DNA from 3 places in the Thermobifida sp. genome. Region 1 is predicted to be linked to each of the others. Evidence: predicted binding sites of a transcription regulator. Region 1 holds the regulator's gene; each other region holds the start of a gene.
What was found. Region 1 encodes HrcA, which represses chaperone genes, less so after heat shock. Its sites were predicted from a motif close to TTGGCACTCTCNNNNNGAGAGTGCCAA; they were not measured.
Positions count from the first base shown of each region.

Region 1 (3,959 bases):
GATGAAGGTCAGGAACCAGGACACCACGTAGGCGATGAGGAGCGTGAGCTGGAAGTTCAGCGCTTCCGTCAAGTGGTGCCGCAGGTAAGGGGAGGCCGTGTCCTTCTGGATCAAGAACAGGATGAGCGGCCCCACGAACCCGGTGAGCAGACCGAGCACGTGGGTGAGCACGCTGAACGTCTTCTCGTCAGAGTTGCTCGGTCCCGGCTGCCCGTAGCCGTACTGCCCGTAGCCGGGGTGCGGGACGGGGGCGCCGTAGCCGGGGGGAGGTGTGGGCGCGCCGTAGCCGGGCGGAGTCCCGTAGCCGGGCTGGCCTCCCATAGCGGAAGGATCGGGGCTGTAACCGCCGGTGCCGTACTCCTCAGGACCGGGGGGGCGGATAGGGGTTATTCATGCGTCGTCCTCAGTAGTTCGTCAATCGAGGATGGGGGAGATGGATGCTCCGCAGTAGCGATGCAGTGGCACCGCAACGGTTCGCTGCAGCCCTAGCCGTGCGGTCGTGAACAGCCGGGGCGTCCTCGGCGGCAGCGGCCGTCCACCAATCTTTAGATGGCTTCACCGTAGAGGAGGTTCCGCTACTTGACCAGATGGATGGCGATCGGGTAGCGGTACCAGGCATCCCGGGCCGCGGCCATCGCGGCCATAGTCCCGAACACGAGGCAGTCCAGCCACACGACGACGATGACTACCGCGCCGATCCACGCCAAATCCGGGGTGAAGAACCCGAATCCCACAAAAAGCCCGGCTCCCACCACGTAGGGAATGAACAGGGTCAACTGGAAGTTCAACGCTTCAGCGGCGTGATGCCGGGTCCACGGAGAACGGTTTTTCACTGCCAGGTAGACGAGGAGCGCGGGCAGCCACCCGACACAGGCGAACACGATACCCACCAGGTGCGCGATCATCGCCCACGTACTGCCGTCCGGTGCGGGCGGCCAGGCGGCGGGGGGAACCCCCGGAGCGGTCCCGTACGGGCCGGGGGGAGGATAGCTGCCTTCCTGGTGGGGCTGCGGTGCGGGATACGCGGGATAAGGTCCTGCCCCGGGTGCGGGGGGAGTCGGCGGGGCGAACTGCGGAGGATGGTGCGGCGGGTGCGGGCCGGACTGGGGAGCGGCCCCAGAAGGTCCGGACCCCGGCTGCGCCCCCGGAGAAGGGACAGCCGGGTCGTGGTCGGGGGAGGGAGAAGACGGTGTCTCGTGCATATCTTCCCTTGGCTGGCTGGGGCACTGCCGTGGATACGCATCGCGGATCCACACAGGCAGCTTAATCAGGACGGGCTGCGGAGCGATTACAAGGAGCTTTCAGTCGTCGACCGATTCCAGCCGAGCCGCAGCAGGCCGCGACTGAAGATTTCGAGTCTGGTTGGCCCTGTGCCAGGCGCGGCCCCGCGGCGGCTTTCCGCCCTTGGGCGGAGAACGCCTCATCTGCACACCTGTGCCGCGACGCGCCACGGGTGTGCCGGGACGCCCGGCCTGCAGCCGACGCGGATAGCCTCATGCCCCGCTCCTGTTCCCACGGGCAGCGGCGGTGGGAATGGTGCTGCGGACGAGGCTGGCGGGAACAGGGCGACCGGCCCCGAAACGGCAGGGCCTGCGGCGTGGGAAATCTGGTGATGGGGAGTGAATACAGGTCCGAAGCGGGGCAAAATTCGGTTGATACCGTGCTTGGACAGACATAACGCCGCTCGGCGCCGCCGCATAGAATTAGCACTTAAGACCACGGAGTGCCAGGAGGTGAGCGCGTGCTCGACGACCGTAACGTGCTCGACGACCGTAAACTCGCGGTGCTGCGTGCCATCGTCGAAGACTACGTGTCCACGAATGAGCCCGTGGGGTCGAAAGCACTGGCCGAGCGGCACAAGCTGGGGGTTTCTCCGGCGACTATCCGCAACGACATGGTTGCGCTGGAGGAGCTGGGGTACATCGCCCAGCCGCACACCAGCGCGGGCCGGGTGCCGACGGACAAGGGCTACCGTCTGTTCGTGGACCGGCTCTCCAAGGTCAAGCCTCTGTCCAAGGCTGAGCGTCGGGCTATCGAGACGTTTCTGAGCGGGGCGCTCGACCTCGACGAGATCGTCTCCCGCACGGTGCGGCTGTTGGCGCACCTGACCCGGCAAGTGGCGATCATGCAGTACCCGTCCCTCACCCGGTCGAGCGTGCAGCACCTGGAGCTCGTGCCGCTGGGACCGCAGCGTCTTATGCTGGTGCTGATCACCAACACCGGTCGTGTCGAGCAGCGCGTCATCGACGGTCTTGCAGAGGTCTCCGACGACGTGGTCGAGAACCTGCGCGGGGCGCTGAACCGGGCTCTCGTGGGCAAGTGGCTGACCGAGGCACCGAAAGAGTTCCCGACGGTCCTCGCCCAGCTTCCGCTGGAGGAGCGGCCGATCGCCGAGTCGGTGATGTCGGTCTTGACGGAGAGCCTCGTCGAGAAGCACGAGGGGAAGGTCGTCTTCGGGGGGACCGCGAACCTCGCGGCGATGGGGTTCTCTGCCGGGCTCCGAGACGTCCTTGAAGCGCTGGAAGAAAACGTCGTCCTCATCCGTTTGCTGGGTGAGATGGGCGACGCATCGATGCTGACCGTGCGTATCGGTGCGGAGAACAACCACGAGGGCCTGCAGTCCACCTCGATTGTCGCCGCAGGGTACGGGATCGGCGATCAAACGTTGGCCAAGCTCGGGGTCGTCGGTCCAACCCGGATGGACTACCCAGGAACGATGGGAGCGGTGCGCGCAGTGGCAAGGTACGTCGGTCAGATCTTGGCGGGACAGTAAGTGGCCAGAGACTATTACGAGATCCTTGGTGTTCGCCGCGACGCGACCCAGGACGAGATCAAAAAGGCATACCGCCGGCTCGCACGTGAACTGCATCCCGACGTCAACCCCGACCCAGAGACCCAGGAGCGGTTCAAGGAAGTCGCCCAAGCCTACGAGGTGCTCTCCAACCCGGAGAAGCGCCGCATGTACGACATGGGCGTCGACCCGTTCGCGCGCGGCGGGGCAGCGGGCGGCGGAGCCACCGGCTTCGGAGCGGGCTTCCCGTTCGACGACTTGATGAACGCGTTCTTCGGGGGGAGCACGGGAACCCGCGCGGCACGCGAGCGGATGCGCCGGGGCCGGAGCATCAAGGTGCGGGTCGAGCTCGACCTCGAAGAGACCGCGTTCGGCGTCACCAAGGACATCACGTTCCCCACCGCGGTCGTGTGCAACACCTGCCAGGGTGAGGGCACGGCGCAGGGAACCCACCCCGAGACCTGCGACATGTGCGGTGGCCGCGGTGAAGTCTCCCAGGTCACTCGCTCGTTCCTCGGCCAAGTCATGACGACTCGGCCGTGCCCGCAGTGCGCGGGCCAGGGCACGATCATCCGCAACCCCTGCCCGGACTGCGCCGGGGAAGGCCGGGTCCGGGAGCGCGTCACCCGCAAAGTGCAGATCCCCGCGGGTGTCGAGGACGGGACCCAGATCCAGCTGGCGGGCGAAGGCGAGGTCGGCCCGAACGGCGGACCGCGCGGCGACATCTTCCTGGAGATCGTGGAACGCCCGCACCCGATCTTCGAACGGCGCGGCGACGACCTGCACTGCACGGTCACCGTTCCGATGACCGCGGCCGCGCTGGGGGCGACGCTGACCATCGACACCCTCGACGGCCCGGAGGAGATCGACCTGCGCCCCGGCACCAATTCCGGGCAGGTCATCACCCTGCAGTCGAAGGGCTGCCACCACCTCAACGCGCCGGGCCGCGGCGACCTGCACATCCACGTCACGGTGGAGACCCCCACCCGACTGGACGAAGAGCAGGAAGCGCTGCTGCGCAAGCTCGCGGAACTCCGCGGCGAGGACCGGCCGCCGGGCAAGTTCAGCCCGGGGCAGGGCAATTTCTTCTCCCGCATCCGTGACGCGTTCGGCGCGCGGTGACCGCCCCGGTTTTCCTGGTCGAGCCCGCGGCCCTCGACTCTGACCC
Region 1 is NZ_PITY01000020.1:45,066-49,024, reverse strand. Features, by position in the region: gene CW348_RS05400 (DUF4870 domain-containing protein) at 1-321, opposite strand, end outside; gene CW348_RS05395 (DUF4870 domain-containing protein) at 576-905, opposite strand; gene hrcA (heat-inducible transcriptional repressor HrcA) at 1,760-2,773, shown strand; gene dnaJ (molecular chaperone DnaJ) at 2,774-3,913, shown strand; gene CW348_RS05380 (16S rRNA (uracil(1498)-N(3))-methyltransferase) at 3,910-3,959, shown strand, end outside.

Region 2 (3,959 bases), 730 kb from region 1:
CGGGTCGTGTCTCGCGTTCTGTTTAGTCTCGCCCGGTGCGCTGCCACGCAAACCGGCCCTTCGGGTAGAGCTCTGTCACAGCATGGACAGAGGGGGAGAACTGGGAGCACATGGCCCCCCGTGGAAAACTGGTACGCGGTCCGTTAGAGTGACCGACAGGTCTCGGGACACAACCGAGCGGAAAACTTGAGATTGCTCATCCAGAGGGGTGGAGGGACACGGCCCTGTGAAGCCCCGGCAACCATCCCGGTGGACGTTGCTCGTCAGGTGCGAGGCGGCCGGGACAGGTGCCAACTCCGTCCCACTGTCAAGGTGGCAGTGGGGAAGATGAGGGGAGAACGCCTCATGGCGCTGACCGCCACGGAATCAGTCACGTCTGCCACCGGCTCTTTCGGTTCTGCTTCCGCACTGTCGTGCCGCGAATGCGGCGCCCGCTACGATCTCGGTCCGATTTTCGCCTGCATCGAGTGTTTCGGCCCGCTGGAAGTCGCCTACGACTTCGGAACCGTTACCCGTGAGTCCATCGAGCAGGGGCCGAAGAACATCTGGCGGTACAAGGCCCTGCTGCCGGTTCCCGTCGACGTCGAGAAGCTGCCGAACATGAACCCCGGCCTGACCCCGCTGGTCAAGGCCGACCGGCTCGCCGCTGAACTGGGGCTGCGCTCCCTGTACGTCAAAGACGACTCCGCTAACCCGACGCATTCGTTCAAGGACCGGGTCGTGGCCATGGCAGTGGAAGCTGCCCGGGTCTTCGGTTTCACCACCCTGTCCTGCTCGTCGACAGGGAACCTTGCCGGGGCGGTGGGCGCTGCCGCGGCCCGCGCCGGGTTCCGCTCCTGCGTGTTCATCCCGGCAGGGCTGGAGGAAGCCAAGGTCGTCATGGCCGCGGTCTACGGTGGCCAGCTTGTGGCGATCGAGGGCACCTATGACGACGTCAACCGGTTCTGCTCCGAGCTGATCGGCGACCCGGCGGGGGAGGACTGGGGTTTTGTCAACGTCAACCTGCGCCCCTACTACGCCGAAGGGTCGAAGACGCTCGCCTACGAGATCGCCGAACAGTTGGGGTGGCGCGTCCCCGACCAGATCGTGATCCCCATTGCCTCCGGGTCCCAGCTCACCAAGATCGACAAGGGATTCCAGGAGTTGATCGCGCTGGGGCTGGTCGAGGACAAGCCGTACCGGATCTTCGGGGCGCAGGCGACCGGCTGCGCGCCCGTGGCCCGTGCCTGGGAGAAGGGCTACACCGTGGTCCAGCCGGTCAAGCCGGACACCATCGCTAAGTCGCTGGCTATCGGCAACCCGGCGGACGGCCCGTACGTGCTCGACGTCTGCCGCCGCACGGGAGGCGCGGTCGAACACGTCAGCGACGAGGAGATCGTGGATTCGATCCGCCTGCTGGCGCGCACGGAGGGGATCTTCGCCGAGACTGCGGGCGGGGTCACCACTGGTGTGCTGCGCAAACTGCTGGCCAAGGGAGTGCTGGACCCCGAGGCCGAGACCGTGGTGCTCAACACCGGGGACGGCTTGAAGACGCTCAACGCTGTGTCCGGTACCGGTGTCACCGCGACGATCAAGCCGTCGCTGAGCGCGTTCAAAGACGCCGGGCTGCTCTGACCGCCGCTGGTCTATTCGCTGGTCTGTTTCCCCCTTTGCAGAGCCGAACCCATCAAGGAGTCCACAGCGATGAGTGTCAGCGTCCGCATTCCGACGATTCTGCGCACCTACACCAAGGGGCAGGCCGAGGTGTCCGCCGAGGGGGCCACCCTCAAGGAGGTGCTGGCTGACCTGGAGGCCAACTACTCGGGGATCCAGGCCCGTATCCTCGGCGACGACGGCGCGATCCGCCGTTTCGTCAACATCTACGTGGGTGACGAGGACGTCCGGTTCGCCAGCGGTCTGGACACGCCCACCCCGGACGGGGTCCAGGTGTCGATTATCCCGGCGGTGGCGGGAGGCTGCTGACCGGGACCCGTGTCGTGCAGGTGTGGTCGGGGTGTGACACGCCCCGGCCACACCTGTTTTTCTGGGAGCGGAAAAGTCCCTGAGGGGTGGTTAATCCGCTCTGAGCTGGGGGTAGGGAGGGCGGCGGCGGTGCTCCGGACGTTTGCACTCCCCCCAGGGGAGTGCTAAAAAGTAACCGTTAGCACTCTCCGCAGTCGAGTGCTAAATCGCGGATCGAGACGATGAGGTCGTGACATCCGGCAGACGGGTGCCGGATCGGCGCGACCATCCGTCGCGGGCGTCGGCTCGTTCCCTCGCGTATCAGCCCGGTCTCGGGAGGACTAGAACTCTATGGCAGCCAAACTGATCGCGTTTGACGAGGAAGCCCGGCGCGGCCTCGAGCGCGGTATGAACCAGCTCGCGGACGCTGTCAAGGTGACGCTCGGCCCCAAGGGCCGCAACGTCGTCCTTGAGAAGAAGTGGGGCGCGCCGACCATTACCAACGACGGTGTCTCCATCGCTAAGGAGATCGAGCTCGAGGACCCCTACGAGAAGATCGGCGCCGAGCTGGTCAAGGAGGTCGCCAAGAAGACCGACGACGTGGCCGGTGACGGTACCACCACCGCCACCGTGCTGGCCCAGGCCCTGGTCCGCGAGGGTCTGCGCAACGTAGCCGCTGGTGCCAACCCCATCGGCCTGAAGCGCGGTATCGACGCCGCCGTGGCCCGCATCAGCGAGGAGCTGGCGAACCTCTCCAAGGAAGTCGAGACCAAGGAGCAGATCGCTTCCACCGCCTCCATCTCCGCGGGCGACCCGCAGATCGGCGAGTACATCGCCGAGGCGATGGACAAGGTCGGCAAGGAAGGCGTCATCACTGTCGAAGAGGGCCAGACCTTCGGCCTGGAGCTGGAGCTCGCCGAGGGTATGCGCTTCGACAAGGGCTACATCTCGCCCTACTTCGCCACCGACCTGGAGCGCATGGAGACGGTCCTCGAGGACCCCTACATCCTCATCGCCAACCAGAAGATCTCCAACAACAACGAGTTCCTTCCGGTCATTGAGAAGGTTCTGCAGGCCGGCCGCCCGCTGGTCGTCATCGCCGAGGACGTCGAGGGCACCGCGCTGCAGACCCTGGTGGTCAACAAGATCCGCGGTACCTTCAAGTCCGTCGCGATCAAGGCCCCCGGCTTCGGTGACCGCCGCAAGGCCATGCTGCAGGACATCGCGATCCTGACCGGCGGCCAGGTCATCACCGAGGAAGTCGGCCTCAAGCTGGAGAACACCGAGCTGGACATGCTCGGCCGGGCCCGCAAGGTCGTCGTCACCAAGGACGAGACCACGATCGTCGACGGTGCTGGCGACGCCAGCGCGATCGCTGGCCGGGTCAACGAGATCCGCGCCGAGATCGAGCGCACCGACTCCGACTACGACCGCGAGAAGCTGCAGGAGCGCCTGGCCCGCCTGGCGGGCGGTGTGGCTGTCATCAAGGCCGGCGCCGCCACCGAGGTGGAGCTCAAGGAGCGCAAGCACCGCATCGAGGACGCGGTCCGCAACGCCAAGGCCGCGGTGGAGGAGGGCATCCTGCCCGGCGGTGGTGTCGCGCTGCTGCAGGCCAGCATCGCTGCTTTCGAGAAGCTTGAGCTGGAGGGCGACGAGGCCATCGGTGCCAGCATCGTCCGCCGCGCTGTTGAGGAGCCGCTGAAGCAGATCGCGATCAACGCCGGCTACGAGGGCGGCGTTGTCGTGGAGAAGGTGAAGAGCCTGGAGCCCGGTATCGGCCTGAACGCGGCCACCGGCGAGTACACCGACCTGTTCAAGGACGGTGTCATCGACCCGACCAAGGTCACCCGCTCCGCGCTGCAGAACGCTGCCTCCATCGCTGGTCTGTTCCTGACCACCGAGGCCGTCATCGCCGAGAAGCCGGAGAAGCCGGCCGCGAACAACGCTGGCGGCGACATGGGCGGAATGGACTTCTAGTCCGACCGGTACTACACGTCCACTGGGGACGGTCCCTTCCG
Region 2 is NZ_PITY01000020.1:776,890-780,848, reverse strand. Features, by position in the region: SAM riboswitch class I at 194-334, shown strand; gene thrC (threonine synthase) at 346-1,614, shown strand; gene CW348_RS08450 (MoaD/ThiS family protein) at 1,684-1,962, shown strand; gene groL (chaperonin GroEL) at 2,293-3,918, shown strand.
Region 2: the regulator HrcA is predicted to act here: its motif matches at 2,141-2,167, upstream of groL (chaperonin GroEL).

Region 3 (3,959 bases), 570 kb from region 1:
CCGTTACCGGTTCAGCGAGTACCGCCCCGTGTGCCCGCAGCAGGTCCAACTCGATCGGATCGGGTCGGGACACTACCGCCAGGATGTCGCTGACGTGCTGTTCGACGCTTTTCATCGACTTCCCCCGCCGGATCGTGATCGTTTCGTTCGGTTACCTGGTGGAGTCTGTCGCATACCTCGTCAGGAAGTCACGCAGCCACGGCACGAACTCCTTGGCAAGATCCGGACTCTCACAGGCGAACTCCACCACGGTGCGAAGGTAGTCAAGCTTGTTCCCGGTATCGAAGCGTTGACCGCGGAAAAGCACACCGTGGACCCTTCCTCCCCCATTGGAGCTGCGCTGGGCGAGTTCCCGGAGCGCGTCGGTCAACTGGATCTCCCCGCCGCGTCCCGGTGGGGTCTTGCGCAGCACTTCGAAGATCTCCGGGTCGCAGATGTAGCGGCCGATGATCGCCCAGCGGCTGGGCGCCTGGTCCGCCGGAGGCTTCTCGACAAGGTCGGTGACGGTCACGACGTCGGGCTCGTCGGTGGGTTCGATCGCGGCGCACCCGTACAGCGAGACCTGGTCGGGTTCCACCTCCATCAGGGCGATGACGCTGCCCCCGTAGGTCTGGCGGACCTCGATCATCCGCTGCAGCAGGGTTTCCCGCGCGCCGATGAGGTCGTCGCCGAGCAGGACCGCGAACGGCTCGTTGCCCACGTGGGCGGCGCCGCACAGCACCGCGTGCCCCAGGCCGCGCGGTTCCCCTTGCCGCACGTAGTGCAGTTGGGCGAGGTCACTGGGGTGGCGCACCGCGTTGAGCCGTTCGATGTCACCTTTGGCGCGGAGGGCCTCCTCCAGTTCGTAGGCCCGGTCGAAGTGGTCCTCGATGGAACGCTTGTTGCGCCCGGTGATCATGAGGATGTCGTTGAGCCCGGCGGAGACCGCCTCCTCCACTACGTACTGGATCGCCGGCTTGTCGACGATCGGCAGCATCTCTTTGGGCGTGGACTTAGTGGCGGGGAGGAATCTCGTCCCCAGTCCTGCCACGGGAATGACCGCTTTGGTCACCGGAGTTACAGAGTGCTGTTCATCTGTCATGTTCCGCACGATAAGACACTGCCGCGTCTGAAACGCGTCATCCGCACTTGACGGCGTTTCCCCTTTTCTGCCGCCCCACCCGTCTTGTCGGCCTCGGGATGCTGCCGGTGCGGTCCCGTGCCGCTGGCAGACTGGGTGTCCATGGACACGGGGCAGAGCAAACGCGAGCTGCGGCGCCGCATCCTTGCGGCGCGGCGCGCGCGTTCCGCACAGGAGCGGGCCGCGGCCGGGCTGCGGATCCGCGACGCGGTGCTGGAATTGTGCGCGGCCACCGGCTCCCCCACGGTGGCGGCCTACTACGCGGTGGGCAGCGAACCGGACACCCGTTCCCTGGTGGCTGCCCTCGCGGCGCGCGGGCACCGCGTGCTCCTGCCGATCGTCACCCCCAGCGGGGACTTGGACTGGGCGGTCTACACCGGGCCGGAGTCGCTCGCCCCTGCCGGGCATGGCCTGCTCGAACCGACCGGGACGCGGTTGGGGGCGGATGCGGTCGCCGAAGCCCGGGTTCTGGTCTGCCCGGCGCTGGCAGCAGACCGTGCGGGATACCGGCTGGGCCGTGGTGCGGGCTGCTACGACCGGGTGCTGGCGGCTGCGGGAGAGCAGACGCTGTCACTGGCCGTGGTCTACGACGACGAGCTGGTGGATGCGGTGCCGGTAGAACCGCATGACCGACCCGTCCGGGCAGTCGTGACTCCGGGACGCGGCATAGTGTGGACACATCACCGATAAAGTCACCACTCAGACAAACTGTCTGAGCCCTCACCTGGCGCAGCGGGTGCGCGGCGGATACCGCCTAGGGGCCGCGGAGGAACGCCTCTGACCACCGCGGTTCATCCCCCGTTGTCACGATCACATGGTCAGACAGCGTACTATTTAGCAGTCGTCGGGTGAGAGTGCCAGCTAGGAGGGCCCGTGCCTACGTACCAGTACGCTTGCACCGAATGCGGCGCCGATCTTGAGGTTGTGCAGAGCTTCAGCGACGATCCGCTGACCACCTGCCCCAAGTGCCAGGGCAAGCTCCGCAAGGTGTACTCGGCGGTCGGCATCGTGTTCAAGGGGTCGGGTTTCTACCGCACTGACAACGCGTCGAGCTCCAGCTCCTCGCTGTCGTCGTCCTCGAGCAGCGCCAAGGCCGACTCCTCCTCTTCGGGCTCTGCTTCGTCGTCCAGCGACTCCAGCAAAACCACTTCCGCCGCCTGACCCTCGCGCCGATACGCACTCCGCACCTCGTCACTGAGGGCCGCTCCGTGCCGGGAGCGGCCCTCACCGTGGATCAGGACAGCCGGACGCGGGCAGTGCCCACTGTGTTCCTGGACTGGGACAGAACGGCAGCCTCGCGATGACGGTTCCTGGCCGGGAGTGTGCCCGTCCAGGAACTGGGTTTAGGCGGGCGCGTAGGTGAGGCAGTCTGCCTGGTTGGCGTCGAAACCGATGTTGATGGCCGGGGCCTGGCATTCGAACTGGACGTTGTGCCGGCAGTTGGCCATCTTGCAAGCTCCCACGTGGCCGACCGTGCTGGGGTCGCCTCCCTTGGCCTGGATCGGCAGAAAAGTGTCGCAGTATGCACTGGGCTGATTCCCCACAGTGATCGCCAGTGCGCGGCAGGTGCTGTCAGTGTTGTAGGCGCAGGCCTCCGCCTCACACGAGTTCACCACGGGCATTTTCATCGCAATCCCCCCGGAGCTTCGACGACGCATCAGAGCTCGCCCAGACATCCTGCCCTGATATCGGGTGATTACGCTTTGCACATCCAGCTTTCGACGAAGTCTTGATCGCCGGTTGGCGAAAACCTGCTGTCCGGAGAGGAGCGCCGGTCCCGGGGTGCGGACTCGCCGGGGCCCGCGGTCGTTTTCCGGACTCCGGGGGTTTCCACGGAACTTCTGCCTGTGGAAACCTTGCGTCGCGCCGTAGCGGGCCACCTAGCGTGGTCGGCCATGAAGCTCTTCTCCACCACTGCCCGCCGCCCGTTCTGGGCACGTTGGCACCGCTGGCGCCGACTCTTGGCCGCAACAGCCGCTGCGCTGGCCGCGGCCGGGGCACTGCTGGTGCTCCGTCCCCCTGCCCCGCCTGCCGTGGAAGTGCTGGTCGCCGCCCATGACCTGTCCGGGCTCGTCCCGCTGACCGACGCGGACACGGTGGCCCGCAGCATCCCCGCCGCTGTCGTCCCTGACGGGGCGCTGGCCCCAGGTGATCCCGTGGCGGGGAGGGCACTGCGCTCACCGGTGCGTGCCGGGGAGATCCTCACCGAGGTGCGGCTGGCGGATCCGCCCGCCGCCGGGTACGGCGCCGACCTGGTGGCGGCTCCCGTGCGCCTTGCCGACCCCGGGGCGGCCGCGCTGCTGCGTCCAGGCAGCCGTATCGACGTGCTTGCCGCTGCTGGCGACCCGCTGGTGGTCGACTACCCCGGACCGGACACGGCCCGCAGGATTGTGCGGGACCGGCCGGTGATCACCGTGGTCGCCGAAGACGATGCCGCGCACAGCCTGGGGACTCTCATCGTGCTCGCGGTCACCGACGAGGAGGCGCAAGCGCTCGCCGGGCACGCTGCCGACCGGCTGTCGATTGCGATCCGCGGATGAGGCGGTGGCTGTCTGCTGCCCCGCGTCGCCTCGGCTGCTCGTGCCGTCTGCCCGCGGCTGATCAGGCGGAACACGGTGACGGCAGCCTGCCGTAGCGGGGCCGCCGTCACCGTGTCGCGGGCTGTCCTGCTAGGAGGGGTCGTACTCCCAGTGCCAGGGTTCGAAAGGATTGGAGTAGGCCCACGCCGGGTGGAACCAGTTGTATTCGCCAGCGTGTGCTTCCAACCAGTTGAACTGGGGCGACCCCTGGTTCTGCACGCCGCCGCACAAGTCGACCGCCAAGCCGAGGCCGTGGTTGC
Region 3 is NZ_PITY01000020.1:616,603-620,561, forward strand. Features, by position in the region: gene glp (gephyrin-like molybdotransferase Glp) at 1-115, opposite strand, end outside; gene galU (UTP--glucose-1-phosphate uridylyltransferase GalU) at 152-1,081, opposite strand; gene CW348_RS07740 (5-formyltetrahydrofolate cyclo-ligase) at 1,223-1,810, shown strand; gene CW348_RS07745 (FmdB family zinc ribbon protein) at 1,994-2,281, shown strand; gene CW348_RS07750 (DUF1540 domain-containing protein) at 2,464-2,748, opposite strand; gene CW348_RS07755 (SAF domain-containing protein) at 3,016-3,660, shown strand; gene CW348_RS07760 (M15 family metallopeptidase) at 3,790-3,959, opposite strand, start outside.
Region 3: the regulator HrcA is predicted to act here: its motif matches at 1,955-1,981, upstream of CW348_RS07745 (FmdB family zinc ribbon protein).